One region of the Halobacillus sp. Cin3 genome, then DNA from elsewhere that is predicted to be linked to it. Evidence: riboswitches for the same ligand, from Rfam matches in the RefSeq annotation. Region 1 holds a riboswitch; each other region holds the start of a gene.
What was found. Region 1 has a riboswitch for thiamine pyrophosphate ahead of tenA (thiaminase II). Riboswitches for the same ligand answer to the same signal wherever they lie in the genome.
Positions count from the first base shown of each region.

Region 2: another riboswitch for thiamine pyrophosphate. It lies ahead of QMA39_RS05115 (YkoF family thiamine/hydroxymethylpyrimidine-binding protein); the one in region 1 lies ahead of tenA (thiaminase II).
Region 3: another riboswitch for thiamine pyrophosphate. It lies ahead of thiW (energy coupling factor transporter S component ThiW); the one in region 1 lies ahead of tenA (thiaminase II).
Region 4: another riboswitch for thiamine pyrophosphate. It lies ahead of thiT (energy-coupled thiamine transporter ThiT); the one in region 1 lies ahead of tenA (thiaminase II).

Region 1 is NZ_CAMZMV010000001.1:302,859-308,714, reverse strand. Features, by position in the region: gene QMA39_RS01755 (thiazole synthase) at 1-48, opposite strand, end outside; gene thiS (sulfur carrier protein ThiS) at 51-254, opposite strand; gene thiO (glycine oxidase ThiO) at 251-1,375, opposite strand; gene tenI (thiazole tautomerase TenI) at 1,380-1,979, opposite strand; gene tenA (thiaminase II) at 1,976-2,671, opposite strand; TPP riboswitch at 2,781-2,888, opposite strand; gene QMA39_RS01730 (NUDIX domain-containing protein) at 2,933-3,373, opposite strand; gene QMA39_RS01725 (SDR family oxidoreductase) at 3,533-4,324, shown strand; gene QMA39_RS01720 (hypothetical protein) at 4,638-4,886, shown strand; gene QMA39_RS01715 (hypothetical protein) at 4,937-5,170, shown strand; gene QMA39_RS01710 (DUF523 domain-containing protein) at 5,425-5,856, opposite strand, start outside.
Region 2 is NZ_CAMZMV010000001.1:943,959-949,814, forward strand. Features, by position in the region: gene QMA39_RS05095 (RDD family protein) at 1-265, opposite strand, end outside; gene QMA39_RS05100 (DUF420 domain-containing protein) at 453-983, shown strand; gene QMA39_RS05105 (hypothetical protein) at 1,182-1,412, shown strand; gene QMA39_RS05110 (hypothetical protein) at 1,864-2,793, opposite strand; TPP riboswitch at 3,011-3,111, shown strand; gene QMA39_RS05115 (YkoF family thiamine/hydroxymethylpyrimidine-binding protein) at 3,204-3,806, shown strand; gene QMA39_RS05120 (ECF transporter S component) at 3,803-4,381, shown strand; gene QMA39_RS05125 (ABC transporter ATP-binding protein) at 4,381-5,856, shown strand, end outside.
Region 3 is NZ_CAMZMV010000003.1:193,369-199,224, forward strand. Features, by position in the region: gene QMA39_RS11665 (pyridoxal-phosphate dependent enzyme) at 1-117, shown strand, start outside; gene QMA39_RS11670 (PucR family transcriptional regulator) at 134-1,816, shown strand; TPP riboswitch at 1,920-2,029, shown strand; gene thiW (energy coupling factor transporter S component ThiW) at 2,110-2,598, shown strand; gene thiD (bifunctional hydroxymethylpyrimidine kinase/phosphomethylpyrimidine kinase) at 2,645-3,448, shown strand; gene thiM (hydroxyethylthiazole kinase) at 3,445-4,209, shown strand; gene thiE (thiamine phosphate synthase) at 4,206-4,823, shown strand; gene QMA39_RS11695 (aldo/keto reductase family oxidoreductase) at 4,902-5,804, opposite strand; gene QMA39_RS11700 (threonine synthase) at 5,836-5,856, opposite strand, start outside.
Region 4 is NZ_CAMZMV010000001.1:195,116-200,971, forward strand. Features, by position in the region: gene QMA39_RS01075 (alpha/beta fold hydrolase) at 1-704, shown strand, start outside; TPP riboswitch at 786-884, shown strand; gene thiT (energy-coupled thiamine transporter ThiT) at 972-1,538, shown strand; gene QMA39_RS01085 (phospholipase D family protein) at 1,640-3,085, shown strand; gene QMA39_RS01090 (general stress protein) at 3,127-3,477, opposite strand; gene QMA39_RS01095 (DUF1028 domain-containing protein) at 3,613-4,485, shown strand; gene QMA39_RS01100 (hypothetical protein) at 4,513-4,884, shown strand.

The DNA of each region.
Region 1 (5,856 bases):
CCCCAAAAGCAGTCGTGAGTTAAACGTAAAATTTCCAATCTTAAGCATTATTATCCCCCTCCTACGAATTGGACCAGTTCAATTTGGTCACCTTCATGCAGTTGTGAATGGCCATGCTCGCTTTTTTCTAATATGGTGTCGTTCAGTTCCACCATGACCACCCGGTTATCCAATTGAAAGTGACTCAGGAGCGTACGGACATCATCCAGATGGTCAGGAATCTCATGCCACTCGCCATTTAATTTCACATTCATGATAAACCTCCTTCTATCGTGATGAAGCTTTGTCCACTCGTCACCCAGTCAGGATCCACCGACTTCCCCTCGATTTGATCAGCCATCAGCTTTCCTGTCACCGCTGAAAGCAGGATGCCGTTCCGATAATGGCCTGTCGCCATCCATAACCCCTCTTTTTCAGGATGAGGGCCGACATAAGGAATGCCGCTTTTCGTCTGCGGCCGGATTCCGGCCCACGTATCTTCCATTTCGGATTCCGTAAGTGAAGGAATGAGGCGGCGGGCTTTTTCCATCAATTGAAAAAGGCCCTCTAAGGTAACAGACTCGTCGAAGGAACCCACATGTTCAGTGGCACCGATAACGAGGCGGTTTCCGGCCTTCGGAACGATGTAGCAGTCTTTTGTGAAAAGGGTCCCTGTGATGAGCGGGCGTTTCGTCCGGACAGAAAAGCACTCCCCTTTGACCGGGTACGTTTCCACAATGGTGCGTTCAGCATTCAGCAGTGAAGCACTCCATGCCCCGGCCGCTGCGATGACCGCATTCCCTGTATACGTGCCTCCGATGGTTCTGACTCCAATGATCCGACCGTTTTCTTCCACCAAGCCGGTGACGTCCGTGTGTTCCAGGAAATCCGCGCCGAGTGCTGCGGCCGAAGCGGCAAACGCTTTCGTCAGCTTTGGTGCGTCCACCTGACCGTCTTCCGGCAGGTATAAAGCTCCTGAAATCCTGTCTGAAAGAGACGGCTCTGTTTCACGCATTTCATCACGATCGATCCACCGAGCCGTTTCACCGACCGCTTTCTGCGATTTCCCCAGCTGCTTCCACGCTTCCTTTTCCTCATTTGTAAGAGCAATTTTATATAACCCTTTCTGCTGGAGCCCGATATCCACTCCACTGAGCTCTTTCAATTCAGCTGCAAGAGAAGGAAACATCGCCCGGCTCGTTCTCGCCATCTGAAAAAGCGGATCGTCCCCTTTCCATTCGGACTGAGCACCGAGCATGCCCGCTGCGGCGCTTGATGCCTTCTGTCCGGTTTTCCCCCGGTCGATGACGAGCACTTTTTTCTGCCGCCTGGCAAGCTGATAGGCCACAGAACTGCCAATGACTCCTCCACCTACAACGATTGCGTCATAAAGCATCCCTTCATCTCCTTTCCAATTGATATCGATAACGGCGCACCGCTTCTTCAGCGTTTTCTGCCAGAAGAACCCCCGACAGCACGGCCGCTCCCGACGCTCCGTAATGCCTAAGACTGGAAGCATTTTCCGGTGTTAATCCCCCAATAGCAATGACAGGCAGGGACACGGCCCCGGTGACGGTCTTCAGTGCACCAAGCCCCCTCCCCGGCATCCCGGGTTTGGAATTCGTCTCAAAGACATGGCCGAATAGAACAGCATCCGCTCCCTCAGCCTCTGCGGCCACCGCTTCTTCTGCCGAATGGACGGAACAGCTGACGTGTAAAGATGGAAACGCTCGCTTCACGTCTTGAACCGATAAACTGTGACCAGCCAGCTGCACGTGTGGCACCGCTTTTGCTGCTGCTACATCCACCCGGTCATTGATCACGAGCTTTTCGGTCGGAAACCCGAGCTCCGTCAAAGTATCTATAGTTCCCGCTATTTCACTTGCGGACCACTGCTTTTCTCGAAGGTGGAAGAAATCGATCATTGGTTCAATCGCAGCCACCCTCGTGCACAGTTCCTCCCGGGACTGCCGCCCTGTGGATATGACATGCAGTTTCATTCACGTCCGGCTGCGATCGACTGTTTTATATCAAACGGCCATTCCTCCATACGGTAAGCCATTTCCCAGAACATATATTCATACTGACTGCTGATGATAAACAATTCCTTCATCCTGGCTCTGCCGGCATCTGTCTTCTTTTCAGCCAGTTCATCAAGACGCTCGATCTGCTCCTCTACAAGCGTCCGGAACCAATCCCCGCCGTAAGCCGCGATCCATTCCTGGTAGACCGGTTCTTCCGGCGACGACTCTTTCAAATGTTCGCCGACTTCATAATACAGCCAGTAGCACGGAAGAATCGTCGCAATCACATCCCCTAAGTCCCCGTTATACGCTCCTCTGTACATATGGGACGCATAAGCATAGGCCGTTGGTGACGGTTTGAACTGCTCCCGCTCTTCCTGCGTAATGCCCAGCTGCTTCGAAAAATTCTCATGAAGCCCAAGCTCTGCTTCGTACGTACTCTGAGCATGAGACGCCATATTGGCCATGACAGCCATATCTTCAGACTTTGCAGCTCCCAATGACTGGACACGGGCAAAATGGGACAGGTAATAGGAATCCTGAAGCACATAATAGCGGAACTTTTCGAGAGGAAGCGTTCCCTCTCCAATCCCCGTTACAAAAGGATGCTGAAAGCTTCCCTCCCAAATCTCATCTACGGCTTTTCTAATTTCTTCTGAAAATTTCATGTCCACTCTCTCCTTTGTTGAACGATCCGCCACTGATTTTTCCCACTAAAAAAGCCACTTTCCCCGGCATAGGAAAAGTGGCTGATATACATTTATTTTCATAGACATGTATAGGTATCGGCCACTTCCCTACGCTGGTATAAACCAGATCAGGTTCCAAGAGTCTTAAAGCATTACTTTAATCTCAGCCTTTGAGAAGGCACCCCTAGTGGATCGCTCGCTATTCAATTCTCTTTCATCGTAACACGTTAGAATTTTTTGTCAAAAATAGATTTTCGACTGCCGTTCCACTGCTTTCTGGATACTGTTGGCTGTCCAGGGAGGAATCGGGACGGGACTCTCGTTCAGATCGGGCTCTACCCAGACCATGTCCGCCACTTCTTCCGGGCTCTTTATATAAGGCTCTCCTTTGAAATCGGCAGTTAAAAATACGACATTCAGAACCTGGATATCCCCGATTAAAAAAGTATTGCTGTGTACATAGGTAAGGTCCCCATCCAAAATGAGGCCGATTTCCTCTTTGATTTCACGGCGGACGTTATCTTCCAGCACATCAAGGGAATCCGGACTGAACTCCATTTTCCCTCCAGGCAGCGAATAGAGACCGCCGGCATGCTCCTCTTCCGGTGACCGCTGAATGAGCAGAAACTGACCGTTTTTCATAATGGCCGCTTCTACGTTTATGATATAAGAATACGACATATACAAACCTCCTTTTTCATCCAATCCTTACCAAATTCGACACGACACACCAAACTCCTCTCCTTCCCGGAGAAAAGGTTGGTGAGCATATTCATTGTGTATCTTTCTCAAAAGCCGTACGATACTCTTTGCAATAAAAGATAAAGAGGTGTTCCAACCATGGATTTACAACTTAGAAATAAACTTGTCCTTGTGACCGGATCTACACAAGGAATCGGAAAAGAAATTGCGAAAACTTTCCTTGAGGAAGGTGCACGCGTCGTCATTAATGGACGTACTCAGGAAAAGCTCGATCGTATTGTAAACGAATTAAATCCTCACGGAGACATTCAAGGATTTGCTGCTGATGTGTCGACGAAAGAAGGCGCAGATGCGCTGATCCAAAAAGTCGAGGCCATCGGTGACCTGGATGTACTTGTGAATAATACAGCCATGTTTGAAGTGAAAGATGTCGAAGATGTAACCGATGAGGATTGGATGAATTACTTTGAAACCAACATCATGAGTGCCGTACGTTTGTCGCGTCATTTCCTTCCCAAAATGCTTGAACGGGATACCGGCCGGATCCTGAACATTTCCAGTGAAGCCGGCGTGAAACCGCTGGCGGAAATGATTCCTTATTCCACAACAAAAGGTGCGATTAACTCCTTGACCCGCGGCCTGGCGGAGCGTACAAAAGGCACCAACGTAACCGTTAACGCCGTCCTTCCTGGACCGACATGGACCGAGGGAGTAGCCGGGTTCATGAAGGGAGCAGCAGAGAACGCAGGCGAAGAGTTGGAATCCTTTACGAAGGATTACTTCAAAAACAATGAGCCGACCTCTCTGATCCAGCGCTTTGGTACGGTGGAAGAAGTGGCAAGTGTCGTTGTCTACCTCGCTTCTCCGAAAGCTTCTGCCATTAATGGAGCAATGCAGAAAGTCGAAGGCGGCATCATCCGATCTGTGTAACATGAATGTCTTCCAGACACAGCGGCAACACTTTCTAGAGCAAATCAAAGATCGTTTTCTCTGGAAGCCCTTCTTTTTCTGCGGAATCTGTTTCGCTTACGAAGAACATTGGGTGGTGACGCCTGCGTGGAAAACACAACCCGAAGATCCACTGGATCAAAGGGTTTCCTTTCCAAGTCAGTTATCCACTGATAATGGCTATCTGCACGGAAGGCAGGTCATTTTATCCATTCTAAAAACACCCGCCCTTTTCAGGACGGGTGTTTTTTTAAGCTTATCTCAGGTAAAATATGGATCGGAGAGGAGGAAATCAATGACGCAACTGAAGGTCCTTTCTGCGTGGAACATCCTTCCCGCTGCGCTTTTGATCACAGCTGGATGGTACCTGCTGGATGACAGCTCTGCCAATAACGACACCGCAGCCACCCTTCTTATCCTGTTCTGGGCCGTGAAAAGTGGGCTGGACGGCTGGAGGTATTATTTAATCCGTCAGAAAAAGCATGCCTTCTTGAACTTGGGCCTGAGTGCTGTCAGCCTTGCCTTGTTTTTTTATGTCCTTTAAAGGAAGGCAGTAAGGAAAGAGAACCATCCACTTATAAGGAGCGGATACATATGTTAAAAAAGATTCGAATCTTCCTGTCCGTCATAATCGTCTTTATATCCGGCTACGGATTATGGTCAGGTACATCAGGAGACCTTTTGTCTTTCACTCTCGCAGGTTTAGCCGTACTCATGGTTATTCTTGGTGTTGAAGAACAGAGAGAAACAACCAAAAGACGCGCCTCATTATACTATGCCGTCTCTGTTTTCTGTCTGTTTACTTCTATAGCGGGATTCATCCAGTAAAAAGTGTTCCATGAGAAGGGCTCTCAGCTTTTAGAAGGACTTGTTGTTATTCCAGTGCCTTCAGAAGCTGCGACCTTTCCCTTCCCGTGGACGAGCTAAATTGGATCAGGGGAGTTCAAGTGGAGGATTCGGTGGTTACGCCTGCGGGAAACCACGAGCCGAAGATCCACCGATAAGCGGAACGTGACAATCGCAGACTCACTATTGGAGAAATACTTTTTCTACATGAGGAGAGCCCCCTAAGAGGGGGCTCTTTACACCAACGTATGGATAAAATCGATCTCACTCATCACTTGAATGCCGTTCCGTTCAAGCAGGGCCGCTGTGACCCCTTTTCCGGCAACCTGCCTGCCGCTGAACGTGCCGTCATAGATGAGGGTACTGCCGCAGGACGGGCTTCCCTCCTTCAACACCACCGTATCAATCTGCAGATCTCTTACTGTTTCTAATGTCAAATAAGCGCCTCTTATGTACGTCTCTGTTACATCGTTTCCTGTCTTTTCCATTACACGGGCCCGTCCTTTCAGCACATCCTCCCCATCACCGCCGACAATCTCTGCCGGGGGACGCGGGACCATGAACCCTCCCAGCAGTTCCGGGCAGGCGGGAACCGCTTTCTTTTCCAATATTAACTTTTGAATTTTCTCCTGGAGGCAGTCGGTGCCATCATAGCGCACTTTCATACC
Region 2 (5,856 bases), 640 kb from region 1:
ATTGAAATACATGGGGGCTTCCTCCATGCGTCGATACGACAGACATATTTGTCAGCAGCATGCCTAAAGTTCTGCCCTGTAGGAATAATGGCAGAACCATCAACGTGCTCAGGTGGATCGTGATAAAGGCCTGCCAGAATACAGGATTGGGATCAAATCCCCTCCCGGTATCCTGCAGATACGTGTAAAGGGCAGCCCATATTCCGGATATGAGCAGCTCCCCGCCAAATCCTAGAAATTTCAAAAACAAGTATTTACGGCGCATAAACTTCCCTCCTTGTACGTATCCTATGGATTCTTTCTGGATAAGGTCAGCCCATTATTCCGTCTTTTGTCACGAGTGTGAGCCATCATGAAGTGACAGTTTCGTTAACGTTCGACATCATGAGATGATTTTCAAGCGGATTTTTTATATACTATTCCTGCAGTCTATTAAGAGATGGGGTATTACTTTGGAAATAAAAAAAGATTTTAATTATGTACCATGGGTGGTGGGACTATCCATTGCTATCAATCTAATTGTGGTGGCCTTGTTGTTCCTTCCGGAGATTGGAAGCGAGACCAGCTTTGATATTACGCTGCTCCCGTTACTTAATGCCGTATTCAATTCCTTCACATTCGTGTTTCTTTTGGCGGCTTTATTTATGATTATCCGAAAGAACATTACGTGGCATAAACGGTTCATTTTTGCTGCCTTTACAACTACAGCGTTGTTTTTAGTTTCATATCTCACGTACCATTCCATGTCTGAATCAACGTCCTTCGGCGGCGAGGGTCTGGTGGCGGGTATTTATTACTTTATTCTGATCACCCATATTGTGCTGGCCGCACTTATTGTACCCCTGGCCCTGTTAACACTGTTCAGAGGTCTGGCAATGAAAGTGGATAAACATAGGAGAATCGCCCGCTGGACGATGCCGATCTGGCTTTATGTCAGTTTCACAGGCGTCGTTGTCTATTTAATGATTTCTCCCTATTACTAAGAACAGTCACGTGTCTTTGGATACGTGGCTTTTTTCTTTTTTATATTACAAAAACAATAAGTAGACGGGAAAAGTTGGCTATTTTCCAAGATATTTGTTATTGTAGAATAACAGCCGGTAGGTATCGAAGCCGGTTAAGTCTATGAAAATATAATGAGCACATGTCCAACCAGCTTACGGCCATAAGGAGACTAACTAATGGACATTCTTAACTTTATCAAGGAAGAAGGATTTACGTCTGCAAGATTCCAATCGTTCGCAGGGAAAGATACGCTCATTCAATTGAATCGGATTACGGATATGAAGGAACTATTCGGCCTGCTTGATATGAACCCGACAACTGTGCGGTACTATCCTTATGAAAAACTTCCTTATCTGGACTGCTCTCAGAATGAAGACAACTTAAAATTAAGATTGTTTAAGCCATAAAAATAACCGGGATACATAACACATGTATCCCGGTTTTCTTTATTCCTTTATATTACTGAAAAAGGAGCCTTCACAGCAAGTGGTCTTTTAACCAAGGGTGATCTCCTTCAGGTCATCCACTGAGTAGACGCTTGTGAAACATCGTCTGATTCAACCATTAACAAAAGCAGCACAGATACTCCCGGTCACCAGGACGTCCCCCTCATGAATCAGGACACGGATAACCACAAAACCAGCACCTGCTGCTAAGTGAAACAAACAGGTATGAGCCCGCTTATCTTTGCTCCTCCCTCTGTGCTGGTTATCCCCACTGTATAAAGAACCGATTTCCTCTATCGGGAGATAACGGGAAACAGGATTCCATAAAGAAGGAAGGGGCTGGGAAAAGATAAAAAACGCCCCTTTTTCCAACCTCCACGTACAACAGAGACGCTATGGCCTCTATGTCGTTTTACCATTCTCCTTGAAAAGCATGGATGATTTTCCAACGCTGAACTGCCATAATTCCTTTCCATTGTTGTTCGGCTACAGCAAAAGCTTTTGTTCCGTCTCCCCAGTCCCAGGTGATATCCCAGATGCCTTCTTCCTTCAGCGTCTTCAAATAATAACGGATGTTTTCCAATACTAAAGGTTTATATTTAGCATATAACGGATGCTGTGGGGACGATATTATGTCAGTCGGAAGAGCACCGTACCCACTTCCCCATTCCGAAGGATCCTGACTAAAGCAGTTCTCGCCTAAAGCAAGAAGGTGGGACTGCACCTGATCAAGTCCATAAGGCATTAGATTATGAACATGTCCTTTATGCTTGTCCAAGGAGATCAGTAGATTTTGAAAGCACTGCCATTCGTGGAAATCCATCTGACTGACACTCATCAAATGTTCTACAGCTTTAACAGCACCAGCCACACCCGTTTCCCAGGCTTCCGTATCCCGTTGGGAGCAGTCGATGAGAAAACCGGCCAATTCCGCCGCCGGGTTAAACATCCAGTTGGACTGCACCCCTTCCCTCCACGACCACCAGGGTGCATGAGGAAAATGGTTGACCTCAGGAACAACCGAGGGCCACATCCCTGATTGACGATCATACGAGCGAAGCAGGTAGGAAACCATCTGTTGAAGCATCGGCTCTTTGGAAGATACATTCAATTCAGTCAGCACTTGGGAAGCTGCCCATGTGGCCATTGGAGAAGAAGCTGGAAGTTGAAAATCCGGCTCAATTCCATGACCAAAACCTCCATCTTCATTTTGGAACGCACTCAAATAATCGAGAACTTTTTCTTTAGGACCTCTTCCAAAAAGAGCTTCCCATCTGGCGGCTTCCAATGGACGTGCATACCGCTTTATCCACCTGTTTGCCCGATGCATGTGATTGTTCATGCCTGTCTCCCCTTCCTGTTGATGGTATCCCTTGTCTTCTGATTGCCCGACTCTTTTATTCCACTCAATAAATGACGGATTCTATTACCCTCAGCGTACCACGATTGGAAGATTTTGAAAATGAACTCTATCGTTCGTATTCATAAAAAGAAGAATAAACATTTACAAATATTCCAACATCCGCTACGATAGAATCAATACAAAAAACTGTATACATATGAGGCACTAGGGGAGCTGCTGCGAGCGGCTGAGAGGATGATCCGACCCTTGGCACCCGAACTAGATAATACTAGCGTGGGGAAGTGCAGCCGTTCTATCAATCAGGCCTTTACAGGTTTTATTCATCGATCAACGGACTGCATTCCCATGGGATGCAGTTTTTTTGTGTTTAAAAAAAGGAGGAATGATGGATGGATCAAGTTTGTGGTACATCAAAAATTGCCGGATGTTCGTTTTCTATACATCCGATGAGTGATGAGTTTGCGGGTATAATTCTGGAAAGCTTAAAGAAAGTGGATACATCTAAAGTATGGCTCGATACCGATGATGTCACAACGACGGTACGGGGACGAGTGGAACATATTTTTGATGTGACGAAGGCCATCCTTCTTCATGTATCCAAAACAAATGTTCATGCGGCTTTTCATGCGACTTATTCAATTGGGTGCCCGGGAGATTCGGCTGGAGATACGTATATGGCTGAATCCCTGCACCGGAGGAATGAAGACGCCTCCCGCTCGATCACCCAGCCATTGGCAGCTAAGTTTTCCCTGTATCCAATGGGAGGGGGCAGCTATATGGATACAATATACAAGCAGATTGAAGCGATGAAATCGAAGGGCATCCAAGTGACGCCCGCCCACTATTCTACAAGGCTTGACGGAGATACCCATACGGTTTTCGAAGGGTTGGAAAATGTTTTCCGTGAGACAGAAGCTTCAGGGTCGTCTCACACCGTCATGACTGTATCGGTGTCGGTCAACAGCCCTTCCTCAAAGGAGAGCATCTTATGAAAAACTGGAAACTCAAAGAAATCGTTGTTCTATCTGTTTTGTCTGTCGTTTTCGCTGTTGTCTACCTCGCTTTCCTGCCTGTTGGAAAACTTCTCTCAGGTCTCTTTGGTCCAATCGGATATGATTTTATCTTTGGTATCTGGTTCATCGTATCCATCATTGCCGCCTATATTTTACGCCGCCCGGGCGCAGCTTTTCTCTCTGAAACCATCGCAGCGACAATTGAAGTTCTGCTTGGAAATGCTTCCGGACCTATTTTGATCTTAACGGGAATGGTTCAGGGACTCGGAGCCGAAAGTGCGTTTGCTCTGACGCGTTACCGGTCTTATCATCTTTCTGTACTCATGCTCGCCGGCGTGATGGCTGCCGTTTTCAGTTTTGCATGGGGGTATTTCCAATCTGGATACGCTGCGTTAAGTGGTGGATACGTTGCTGCCATGCTGATTGTCCGTATGGTCAGCGGCGCTGTGATTTCCGGAGTATTTGGTAAGGCCATCGCTGACGGACTTGCACGTACCGGCGTCCTTTCCAGTTTTGCTCTCGGACGGGAACTGAGAAAGAAGAGGGCTTCCTGATGAAGACGGCTGTACAATTGGAAAACCTGACGCTTACGTATGAAGAAAATGAAAAAACCGTATTGACGGATATCACCCTCTCCATCCAAAACGAACAGGACACACTCATCCTTGGCCCGAGCGGTTCAGGAAAAAGCTCACTTGTCCAATGTATAAACGGGCTTTACCCGGAGGATTTGGATGGTGAGATGAAGGGCCGTGTTACCATTTACGGACGTTCAACACGCGCATTCAAACCTGGAGAGCTGGCTAAAACCGTTGGAAGTGTTTTTCAAGACCCCGAAACTCAATTTTGTATGCTCACCGTCGAGGATGAAATCGCCTTCGGTTTAGAAAACCTTCATGTACCTGCTGAGGAGATGGAACACAAAATAGATGATGTCCTTGCACAGGTGAATTTACTGGATAAAAAAACATCCTTCATCCATCATTTGTCCGGCGGACAGAAGCAGAAACTGGCCCTTGCCTGTGTGCTGGTGATGGAACCGGACATCCTTCTCCTGGATGAACCGACAGCCAATCTGGATCCGCAGTCAGCTCGTGATTTCATTACAACTCTGACTTCAATAAAAAAAACAAGGAGTCTCACCTTGATTGTAATCGAACACAGATTAGAAGGATGGCTGGAGCTTCTCAAGCATGTCGTTGTACTCCATTCCGATGGAGGGATTCTTACTCAGGGACCGTTAAAAGAAGTCCTCAATAACCAGGCCCGCGCCATCCACAATCAAGGTATCCGGCTTCCCTATGCTGTGCAGTACAGCATAGACGAAGGCAGCCCTCCTCCCTATCCATTTACCCTGGAAGAACTGACGCAGCGGGACATTGAAGTTCCTTCAGGTGTTCGTCACCCGAACCGACGCGGGAAGCCGCTCCTGGAATTATCCGATGTTCAGTGGAAAGCTATTTTACAAGATCTTACGTTCTCCCTTTATGAAGAAGAATGGATTGCTGTGGTAGGGGCGAATGGAAGTGGCAAATCCAGCCTATCCAAAATAATGGCCGGCATCACAAAGCCCGACAAAGGCACGGTTACATGGAAAGCGGACGACTTACGGTCACAGGTGGGGTATGTTTTTCAAAATCCGGAGCACCAATTTGTAACCGATGAAATGTTCGAGGAAATTGCGTTCAGTTTAAGACAGCGGGGAACACCCGAATTGGAAATATGCCGGCAGGTTGAAAATCTGCTCTCCCTTTGCCGATTGGATGGATTAGACAAGCATCATCCTTATCAGTTAAGTCAGGGGCAGAAACGCCGCTTAAGCGTGGCCACGATGATAGTGGAAAATCAATCACTTCTCTTGCTGGATGAACCGACTTTCGGCCAGGATGCAGTCTCCACCCAACAGCTGATGGCTCTGCTTGAAAAGCGCTTTCAACAAGGGACCACCTTATTTATGATCACACATGATATGGAGCTTGTTCACCACTATGCGACAAGGGTGATCGTGTTGGAACAAGGAAGGATCGCT
Region 3 (5,856 bases), on a different contig from region 1:
GCTGCTGTTGGAGCCGGCTATCTTCTTGATCAGCCGGTTTCGGAAGGACCTGTGGTCTTGATCATTACGGGAAACAATGTAGATACAAATACGGTTAAAACGTGGATGGACAGCTGAAAAAGGGGGAGTGGGGATGGGTGTACCTGTTGAAGAGGTATTGAAGCTGCCGATGTTAGAGAAAGCGAACGTGCAGACACCTGTTTATGACCGTGATGTGGAGTGGATCTCTGTCATAGAGACGCCTGTCGAAAATTTTGTGAGAAACAATGAATTCGTTCTCAGCACCGGAGTGGGATGCGGGGAGAATATCCCGGCTCTGGAGGCCTACGTGAAGGATGTCATCCGGTCAGATGCTTCCATTCTGGCTTTTGCCACCGGCCGTCATTTGTTTAAAATCCCTGATCGTATCATTGCTCTAGCTGAACAACATGAGCTCGTGCTTGTGGAAATCCCCTGGGAGGTACGGTTTGCGGATATTCTTCAAGGCGTGCTGCAGTTAATCAATGAAGAGAAACAGAAGGTTCACAAGCATGTTGAAGGGATCCGTCAGGAATTGATCAATTGTGTCCTGAATGGGAAGGGACTCCAGGAAATCACGACCATCCTCTATCAATATACAGGGCTGCCCAATGCCATCAGCGACCATTTGAAGCACATCCGGGCCAATCAGCATTTTGATTCTTCCCTGATTGATGCGTTGAACGGACGTAAAGAAGCGGTTGTTTCCTTAATTGAGCATCCTTTCCATCTGGAGCACCCGCTTACACATTTTATAGAAGCTTATCAAATCGGTGAGGAATGCTGTTATCAGCTTACGATTCTATCCAACTATAAGAAGCAGGGATATCTGTTGTTTCAGCCGGAAAAGGATCAAGAGGTAACAACAGAGATGATGACAATTCTGGAGCACACGCTGACCGCCTGTGCCCTTTATTTCGTGAAGGAAAATGCCATCGAAATGACAGAAATCCGTCTCAAGGATAACTTTCTTTTGGATCTGGCGAAGCAGGAGCAGCGCATGGACAAGCAGCTGTTGTCGAAAGCCGGGCTTCTCGGCTATGATCTTGAGAAACCTTACGTCTGTTTTGTCGGAGAGGTTCTGTTCCATCAGCCGGCAAGCCGGTCGGTAGGAAACGACGGACAGCTTCCCTCTTCTTCTTCTCTACAGAGCCGCAATTATTACATCCAAAAGGAGGCTGCTTATGCCGGGCACATGGTGGGGCGGCAGGTGATGACGACCTTTGATGAAGAGAGAGTCATCATCTTTTTGGAGGCGGACAAAGAAGGCAGTGAGGAAGCAGCGAATCAATTTCTGGACCTTGTCGAAAGGCGTTTGTTCGAGCTGCTGGCAGGTGTCACGATTCAATGGGGGATTTCGTGTCATAAAGACGGGTATCAAGTATTCCATCACAGCTATGAGGAAGCGCGGACAGCCCTGCAGATGGGAGAGCAGCAGAACGAGGCAGGGGGACGGACATTCTTTAAGGAGACAAGGATGAACAGGCTTTTGATGGCCTTATCCCATAAAAAAGAAATCGAGGAAATTGTTCAGGATACTCTCCAGCCGCTTATTGATTACGATCAGAAAAGGCAGGCGGAGCTTCTCCATACATTTATGGTGTATAACAAGTACAACAGCAATGTCAGCCAGACATCGAGAGCTCTGAATCTGCACCGGCAGTCCCTTCTGCACCGGCTTAGGAATATTGAACAGCTGACGGGGTTGTCCCTGTTGAACGCGGATGATTTATTTTTACTGGAGCTGAGTGTGCGGCTGTGGCTCCTGAAAAAAGTAGAAAAGCCCGGGCCGCTGTGAACGGAAATGTTTTTGCTTGGAGGTCTCTCTGCCGGCTGTATGGAGCAGGAGAGGATGACAGATTCAACCAGTTTTGATATGATTGATGCAAATGAATAGATTTCAAAACTACTAGGGGAGCCTGAAGAGGCTGAGAGGAAAGCATGGACGCTTTCTGACTCTTACGTACCTGATCTGGTTAATACCAGCGGAGGGAAGTAGTCACATGATCGTCATTGATCGACTTCTTCTATCAAAACCAGGTCCCCGGAGGACCTGGTTTTTTTATTTTATTCACAGGAAGGAGCTGACCGATGAATAAAACCAGAATCCTTACATTCATGGCCGTCCTTGTGGCAGTAGGGACACTTGGCTCGCAGTTTTTATGGTTTCCCGCTGGAGTAGCAAAAGCCTATCCTGTCCAGCACGCTGTCAATGTCATGGCAGCCGTTATGCTCGGTCCGATTCCAGCGGTGGCTGTCGCTTTTGTCATCGGCCTGCTGCGTTTTCTGCTGGGGCTCGGGACGATTCTGGCTTTTCCCGGAGGTATGTTCGGGGCGTTTTTTGCCGGTGTATTTTATAAGGTATATGCACGGAAGCTTTCTGCAGCAGCCGGAGAAGTGCTGGGCACAGGTGTGATTGGTGCTCTGGCCGCCGCTCCCGCCGCCAACTGGTTCATGGGAAGCTCAGCAGCGGTCTTTGCGTTTCTTCCGTCGTTTCTAGTGAGTAGTCTGTCAGGAGCGGTCATTGCTGTGTTCGTTTTATCAAGAGTGAAGGTGGAAAGCCCGCTCCCGCAGTCCTGATGGAATCCAATTGAAAAGAATCATTTATAGGAAAGGAAGTGGTTCAATGAACCCCGCATGTGTATTAACAATTGCCGGTACGGATCCAAGTGGTGGAGCTGGTATCCAGGCCGATTTGAAGACATTCCAGGAATTGAAAAGCTATGGTATGAGTGTGGTGACTTCGGTTGTCGCCCAAAATACGACAGGAGTTAAAGATGTGCATCACCTCCCTGACTCCTTCATCCGTGAGCAGCTGTTTGCGGTTAGTGAAGATATGCCGGTACATGCTGTGAAAACAGGGATGATTGCCAATAAGGAAATGATGCAGGTCATTAAAGACTGGATGCAGACCATCGATGCTCCGTACATTATGGATCCTGTTATGATTGCTCAAAGTGGAGATCCGCTTGTCGAGCAGGAAGAACAGATCTATTTAAAAAGGCATCTTGTGCCAGAGTCGACGCTTGTGACCCCTAATATTCCGGAAACAGAAACCCTTCTCAATCGCAGGATCGATCATGAAGAAGATATGAAGGAAGCGGCTGTGGAAATTGTAGAACAGCTGGGAGCCGGTGCTGCGCTTGTAAAAGGCGGCCATTTAAAAGGGAAAGCGGTCGACTTTTTATATGACGGATATCAGCTGCACAGCTTCGAAGAAGAACGGATTGATTCAGCGAATACCCATGGCACAGGCTGCACGTACTCGGCTGCTATAGCCGCTTATATGAGCCAGGGATATCCGCTCACGCAGGCGGTAGAGAAGGGCAAGCATTTTGTTACAGCGGCCATTCGCCATTCTTTCGATCTTGGTAAAGGGGATGGCCCGACCAATCATTTTGCCGTACGCAGGGAGGTTTTTCATTCATGACACAAACGTTGATCCAGCAGCTGCGGAGTGAACGCCCTTTGATTCATAACATTACCAATGCGGTCGTCATGAATTATACAGCCAACGGCCTGCTTGCTCTCGGCGCTTCTCCGATTATGTCGAATGCCGTTCAGGAAGCCGGGGATGTCGCTCGTTTAGCAGACGGCCTTCTGTTGAATATCGGCACGTTGAACGAGCAGCAGGTGGAAGCGATGCTGGAGGCAGGAAAAGCGGCGAATGAGGCCGGCGTACCTGTCGTTCTGGATCCTGTGGGAGTGGCTGCCACCTCCTACAGAGCAGAGGCCTGCCGGAAAATATTGTCGACGGTTAATGTCGATGTGATCAAAGGCAATGCGGGAGAACTGGCTTTCCTTGCTGGAGAGAAAGTCGAAACAAAAGGGGTGGACTCTGGAGAAGCCTCCAACACCGATGAGATTGCTCTCAAAGTTTCTGAACTCTATGAGACGATGGCCGTCTGCACAGGAAAAACCGATGTGATCGGGTATCAAGGAGAAGTCTTCAATAACGATACAGGACATCAATGGCTTTCAAAAGTTACAGGATCCGGATGTCTGCTTGGTGCCGTTCTCACTGCGTTTCTTGCCATTGAAGGAGACCGCGTAGGAAACGTCAGGGCCGGTCTCTATCATTTTGGCAAAGCAGCAGAACAGGCCGCTTCTCATCCTCATGTGTCAGGATCCGGGACATTTGTTCCTGCGTTTATCGATGCTCTTGGAGCAGAAGAGGAGGCGGGCCGGTGAAATTGGAACAGCAGCTCAGAAAATACTTGATCATGGGTAGTCAGGACTGTGACAGAGACCCTTTATCCATCCTGGACGAAGCGATTGAAGGAGGTATTACGGCTTTCCAATTCCGGGAAAAAGGAGAAGGATCGCTGCAGGGAGATGAAAAATATCAGCTGGCAGCTGCATTGCAGCAGCGCTGTAAAACCGCCGGTATTTTGTTCATTGTAAATGATGATGTGGACCTTTTCCGCCGATTGAACGCGGAAGGCATTCATGTCGGTCAGTCGGATGAACATGTGAAGGGGATTCGGGAGGCACATCCTGATGCGGTGATCGGCCTGTCCGTCTCCGACCTGCATGAATGGGAAAACAGCCCTGTTGACCTCGTTGATTACCTGGGAGCAGGACCGGTCTATCCTACAACGAGTAAAAAGGATGCCAACCCGGTTTCCGGTACGGAATGGATCAAAGAATTAAAAGAAAGACAGCCGGACATGCCTGTGGTCGGCATCGGCGGCATCACGACGGAAAATGCACACAGAGTCATGGAAGCCGGAGCTTCCGGCACAGCTGTCATATCCGCCATTACGAAAGCGGAGGATATCCGGAAGGCAGTTGGAGAATTATAAATGTTGAAAAGGACCGGAATGACGCGATGACGAGCGTCGTTCCGGTCCTTTTTTTAGAATCAAATGTTTGTAAATGAATTACGGTACATCATGGCCCATGGAGCTCTGGAGAATTTCAAACCATTGATCATGATTGAGGGTGTAATCCAGGCTTCTTACGGACCCGGCAATCCGGTTCTTTTTACCGGATCCGACGATCGGCATAATCCGGGACGGATGGTTCAACAGCCAGGCATACATGACTTCATCTATGCCCTCGGCACCGATTTCCTCCTGGATCTTCGTGAGTGTGCCTCGCAGCCGCACGGCTTTGTCATCGTTGGATGTAAAGACTTCTCCGCCGGCCAGAGGGGACCAGGCCATAGGTGCGACGCGCTTCTGCTGACAAAGGTTTAACGTACCGTCTTCAAAGTTTTCCAGTTGATAGGCGGAAAGCTCCAGCTGGTTGGTTACGAGAGAAAACGGCAGATAGGATTCAAGCATCTGCCATTGATGATCCTTGAAATTGGACACACCAAAGGTACGTACTTTTCCTTCTTTCTGCAGCTGAATGAAGGCCTCAGCTGTGGATGCAGGGTCCATGAACGGGTCGGGGCGATGGATCAACAAAGTGTCTATATACTCTGTCTGAAGATCGGTTAGCGACTGTTCAACTGACTTGATGATATGTTCTTTCGTCGTATTGTAGTGATGGGACATATGCTCCGGGCGGTTTTCTGAAGGAAGTACGATGCCGCACTTCGTAACAATCTCCATCTGATCCCTGAGAGATGGTTTCAGGCTGAGTGCCTCTCCGAAAAGCTTCTCACAAGTATAGCTTCCGTAAATATCGGCATGGTCAAATGTCGTTATGCCTTGACCGAGATTATGTTCAATCAAGTCCAGTGTCTCTTCCTTCGATTGGTTCCAGTCGGCTAAACGCCATAATCCGTGTACAATGCGTGAATAAGAGAGGTCTTCTGCTATTTGTATGCGTTCCATTCTATCCCAACTTTCTTTAAGAATACTTTCATCATACCTTTCTTTTCAGAGC
Region 4 (5,856 bases), 110 kb from region 1:
ACGAGGGCAATGAGGTGGGGATTCTCGTTTCCCACGGGTTCACAGGGACGACCCAGAGCATGCGTCCGCTCGCTGAAGCATACGCACGTGAGGGATATACCGTTTATTGTCCGCGGTTGAAAGGACATGGCACAGCACCGGAAGATATGGAGGCGACGTCCTATAAGGACTGGATTGAATCAGTGGAGAGCGCCTACCAATGGCTGAATGAACGGTGCAGCTCTATTTTTGTTGTCGGTTTATCCATGGGAGGAACGCTTGCCCTTTATATGGCCAGTGAGCATAAGAGCGTCCAAGGGGTTATTCCGATCAATGCAGCTATCGATATCCCCGTGATGGAGGAGAGCGCGGCGACAGAAGAACGTTTTCTTGATGCCATCGGATCCGATATTAAAGACCCCGATCAGGATGAACTTGCCTACGACAAAACACCAGTCAAATCCATTACCGAAATTACGGTCTTAATGGATCATGTGAAAAAGCGGCTTGACACGATTCACTGCCCGATTCTGATTTTCGTCTCGGATGAGGATCACGTCGTCCCGCCAAATAATTCAGAGGTGATCTTTGATTCGGTCTTTTCGGAGCATAAGGAGCTTGTCCATATGGAAAACAGCTACCATGTCGCAACTCTTGATCATGACCAGGATTTGATTGTCGAGCGCAGTCTGGAATTCTTCCAGAGGTATACGAATACAAAATAGACTCTATTCCCCGGGAAATAAGATTTGTCATCGGAAAGAAGTTTGATATAATAGATGCATAGCAAGAAGAGTAATCGGTACAAAGCCTACAAGGGGAGCCTAGCGGCTGAGAGTGAACCTCGTTCAGACCCTTCGAACCTGTCAGTTAGTACTGGCGCAGGGATGGCGGCTTTTTTGATGGTGCAATGCATTCGGGATCCCTCCATCAGGAAGCGTCCCTGTCTGCATTGCTTTTTTTGTGTCTTTTTTTAAAGGAGGAATGCTGGAATGAGAAACCGCAGAGTACTATTTTTAGTTGAAATTGCGATCTTTTCCGCATTAGCACTACTACTGGATATCATCCCGTTTTTATCATTTAAATTATGGGCCCAGGGCGGCTCGGTTTCGTTTGCAATGGTTCCGGTCTTCATTATGGCCTTCCGCTGGGGCGTGAAGGGCGGCGCAGCGACCGGACTGCTGCTCGGCATCTATCAGATTCTGACCGGTGCCTATATCATCACCCCTTTGCAGACGCTGTTGGACTACATTGTGGCGTTTGCGGTGATCGGTGCGGCAGGAATCGTGGCCAAACCGCTTTGGAATGCGATCCGCTCCAAGGAAACGAAAGCCTTGATCGGCTGGATCATTACCGGCTGCTTTATTGGCAGTGTACTCCGTTTTTTCGGTCATTTTGCGGCGGGTATCATCTTTTACGGCGAATTCGCTCCGGAAGGACAGCCGGTCTGGCTGTATTCCCTCGTTTATAATGGTGGATACATGCTGCCTGCGTTTATCCTCAGCGCTTTTGTAATCAGTCTTTTGTTTATACAGCGTCCGAAGCTCGTGCTTCATTAAAATGAAAAAAGCCTTCTGCCACAGCGGCAGAAGGCTTTTTTTTCCATGTTTCAAAAGGACCGGTGGAGTGAAAAGACAGGCAGAGACCAGGGGGGATAGGGATGAAAAGAATAAAAGGATTACTAAAGAAGAAATGGGTCTGGCTGCTGCTTTTGATTGTGCTGCTCCTATCGGTCATGATCGCCTATCATACTTCATGGAAAGCGCTCCCTGAAGGTGTGTCCTATAAAGGGGATGTGCACCAGATGGAGGATATCGAGTTTTTCCGGGACCTCTCCTATGAAAATCAAGAGGGGGATACGGTTCATGATCTTCAGGTTTTTGAAGAAATGTATTCCACTATAGGAGGAGCGGATGATTTTATTGTCGCTGATATGTTTCTCTTCAACGGCTACACCAATGGGAAGCATGAATTTCCCGAAATCAGCAGACGTCTCGTGGATGCCATATTAGAACGGAAGAAAGAAGTGCCTGACCTTGAAGTTGTCTTCATCACCGACCAAATCAATACCACCTACGGATCCTATGAGTCGGAAACGATCCGACGGCTGGAAGATGGTGGGGTGAACGTTGTCTTAACTAACCTGGACAAACTGAGAGATTCCAATCCGTTATACTCCAGTGCCTGGCGCCTGCTGTTTTCATGGATGGGGACGGAAGGGGACGGATGGATCGGCAACCCGATTGCCAAGGAGGCCCCTGACGTGACGCTCCGATCCTACATGAAGCTGTTGAATATTAAAGCGAACCACCGGAAGCTGCTAGTGACTGAGGATTCGGCAATTGTATCCACGGCTAACCCTCATGATGCCAGTGGGTACCATGAGAACGTCGCTTTCAAAATGACTGGTCCGATCATAGAGGATATTTTGGAAGCGGAAGAAGCGGTCGCCCGCTTTTCCGGTGAGGAGTTCATCGAATACAGCAGCTATGAATGGGAAGAGCAGGGAGGACCGCTTCAGACACAGTTCGTGACCGAAGGAAAGATCTATGACGCCGTGCTGGAAGAGCTGGAGGACGCCGGTAAAGGGGATAACGTATGGATCGGGATGTATTATTTAGCGGATAAAAAGGTGACCGCCCGGATCGATGAAGCGGCCAACCGCGGGGCTGAAGTGCGTATCATTATGGATCCCAACAAAACCGCATTCGGCCATGAAAAGCCGGGGCTCCCCAATTTGCCGGTGGCTGCGGAGCTGAAGAACCTCGGAAATGAGAACATCAAGCTGCGCTGGTATGACACGAACGTCGAGCAGTATCACACGAAAATGCTGTATGTAGATGGTCCGGATGATGACGCGATCGTTGCCGGTTCTGCCAACTATACGAGAAGAAACCTGTCCAATCTCAACCTGGAAGCGGATGTCGTCATTCAAGGGCCCGGGGACGAGGAGGTTTTCCAGGAGGTTAACGACTACTTCACGCGGATCTGGTCCAATGAAGACGGCCATTATACAACCGAGTATGAAACCTACCAGGATAACCTGACGTCCATCCGCTATGCCACGTATTATCTGCAGAAGTGGACATGGTTTACAACTTATTGAACGGAAGCCCCTGACGCATCTCTTGCGTCAGGGGCTTTTTATCAGGAAAGGACTGCCTGAGCTTTCGCAGGATTGGTTATGATCAGAAGTACCTTTCCTTCATCCAGGTCTTCTTCATATTGTCCAGCTTCTTCTTTGGAGAATCCGATTTCCTGCATCTTCGTACGGAGCTCATCGCCTTTTTTACTGAAGATATTCGTGATGACGCTTTTCGCATCCTGCTCGGAAGCACCGATCGTATTCGCATTCACACTCTTCGAAATCCGTTCGGTCCGGTCATCATCATGGGACAGGATGTAAATCTCTTCGTTATCAATGCCTTCGTTCTTCAGCTTCTCCACCATATCCTTCAACTGTTCATCATTTGTGTATTCACGTACAAGTGGTTTCATGTTTTTCACCGCTCCTTTGTTTATAGAATGTTCTACAGTGAAATTACCCGTTATTTTCCAGTGTTAATCGGAAAATGGGTAGAGAAGGAGATCAGAATGTGTTGTCGAATGGTAAGGATATTGGAGGGAAAAGAGATGAACAATCAAATCATTGCTACATTTTCAATCGCCGCCTATGACCCCGATCGTGAAGAATGGGGCTTGGCGGTACAGTCGAAGTTTTTAGGCGTCGGCTCCGTCGTACCATGGGCGAAAGCAGGTGTGGGGGCGGTGGCCACCCAGGCCTTTGCCAACCCTGCCTATGGCCCGGATGGGTTGAAGCTCCTTGAGGAAGGTCTGTCTGCGGAGGAAGTCATCAAAAGGTTAACGGACGATGACCTTCAAAAAGAAGACCGCCAAGTCGGAGTCATCGACAGCTCCGGCCGGGCAGCGACTTTTACCGGAAAAGATTGTTATGACTGGGCCGGGGGGATTACAGGGAAGCATTATGCTGCCCAGGGAAACATATTAGTGAATGAAGAAACGGTGACCGATATGGGAAATGCGTTTGAAAAATCGGAAGGCCCGCTGGCCGACCGGCTCATTAGAGCCATCCAAGCGGCGCAGGAAGCAGGAGGAGACAGCCGTGGAAAGCAGTCAGCGGCCATCCTTGTTGTAAAGGACCAAGCAGGGTACGGCGGACTCAGCGACATCGCTGTGGACCTCAGAGTGGACGATCATCCTGAGCCGATCAAGGAACTGGAGCGGATTTACCGGCTTCATCAATTGTACTTTGGTGAAACGAAAGAAGAGGATATCCAGCTGATCGATGAAGATGTAAAAAGGGAAATGGCCGGCCATTTAGTCCGTCTTGGTTACCTCGAAAGTAAGGAAGTTGATGACAAGGTGTTCTATGAATCCTATACGACGTACCTGCATACCGAAAACTTCGAAGGTCGTGAGCTGGACCAAGGGAAAGTCGATCGGAAGGTGCTGGATTTCATGAAGAGTCAGTCGGAGAAAAGCTGAAGTAGATCGAGAAAGAGGGGGTGCGTTATGGAGGTCGCAGCAATTACATCGGTCGTTTTGTTTTGTTTCGTGGCTGTGTTTCAATTGTTACTCGCGTCCGGTTTGCCGCTCGGGGAAGCGGCCATGGGTGGTTCCCACCGCGTCCTGCCGGCTAATTTGAGAGTCGCCAGCGCACTGAATGCCCTGCTGTTGGTTTTTATGGCCGGCATCGTTCTCCAGCATGCGTTTCAATTCTCTGATCTGCTCCGTTTTTTACCCACTACGATTCTCATGTGGGTAATCATCATCTTTATGGGCATCAACACGTTGATGAACTTAATATCAAGGAGTAAAAAAGAACGTCTGATCATGACTCCTATTTCAGGCCTGTTGTTCATCCTTTGTTTATGGGTGGTGTGATTTAAGGCGTCTCTTTGAGATAGGGAGAATGATCAACATAAGGGTTCCGGCTATTCTTACCAGCAGCCGGAACCCTCATTTTAAGAGAAAACATCATACCTATGGTGCAGGGGAATAGAATTAGGACGTCTTTTTGAGGATGTTTACGTATTTTTTTACATAGATCAACAAACTTAAAATAAACAAGGCTTGAATCAATCTAGTCAGCAGTCCGACAGAAATATGGGTGTTTATAGAGAATAGGATGAGGGGTTTTTCTATATTAAAGCCTAACAAAATATGGAGAAAAGTATATATTCCTGTCAGTGAAATGAATACGATTAGTATTTTTCTCAAGTTTTCACCTTCGATCATGGTTTATATAAGGAGGGATGAGAAGATTTAGATCCAATCAAGTTTTATAATAAAAGCTCTGTTAAAGTCTGTTGTTGATATTTTAAACGATTACTAAATCGTCTCCGTCTGGAATTAGGGGTCCGGTCCGTTGTTTACTCAGAGCATGGGATGGCAGGGAAAACCGTCCGCTTTCCGCGGGGAACGATGAGCCTCCTCGAACTTCGTTCTCCGGGGTCTCACCTTGTTCCTTTTTCCCGCAGGAGTCTACCTGTTTTCCCTGCCATCCCTTTCGTAGTGGTGTAACGGACTTCGGTTATGCCCTTTCGAACTACCCTTCTTTGAAGAGGCGGCCTTGGGAATGGCGAGACTCCTGTGGGATGAAGGTACATCGTGAGACCCCGGAAGGCGCAGCCTGAGGAGGCTCACGGTACCCCACGGAAAGGGAGTCATTCCCAAGGCCGCCTCATACAAACCCCATGACAGAAAGGGGTGATAGGAGCTCACATGTTAAATAACAACACCAAGCAATAACAGAGCCATAATAAAAAGAGAAGGGTTAGTACAGTCAGGAATTTTTCTTCTTTTATATATGGTATCATTTACCTTTTTCGTATACTAGAGTATAGATAAGAGGGA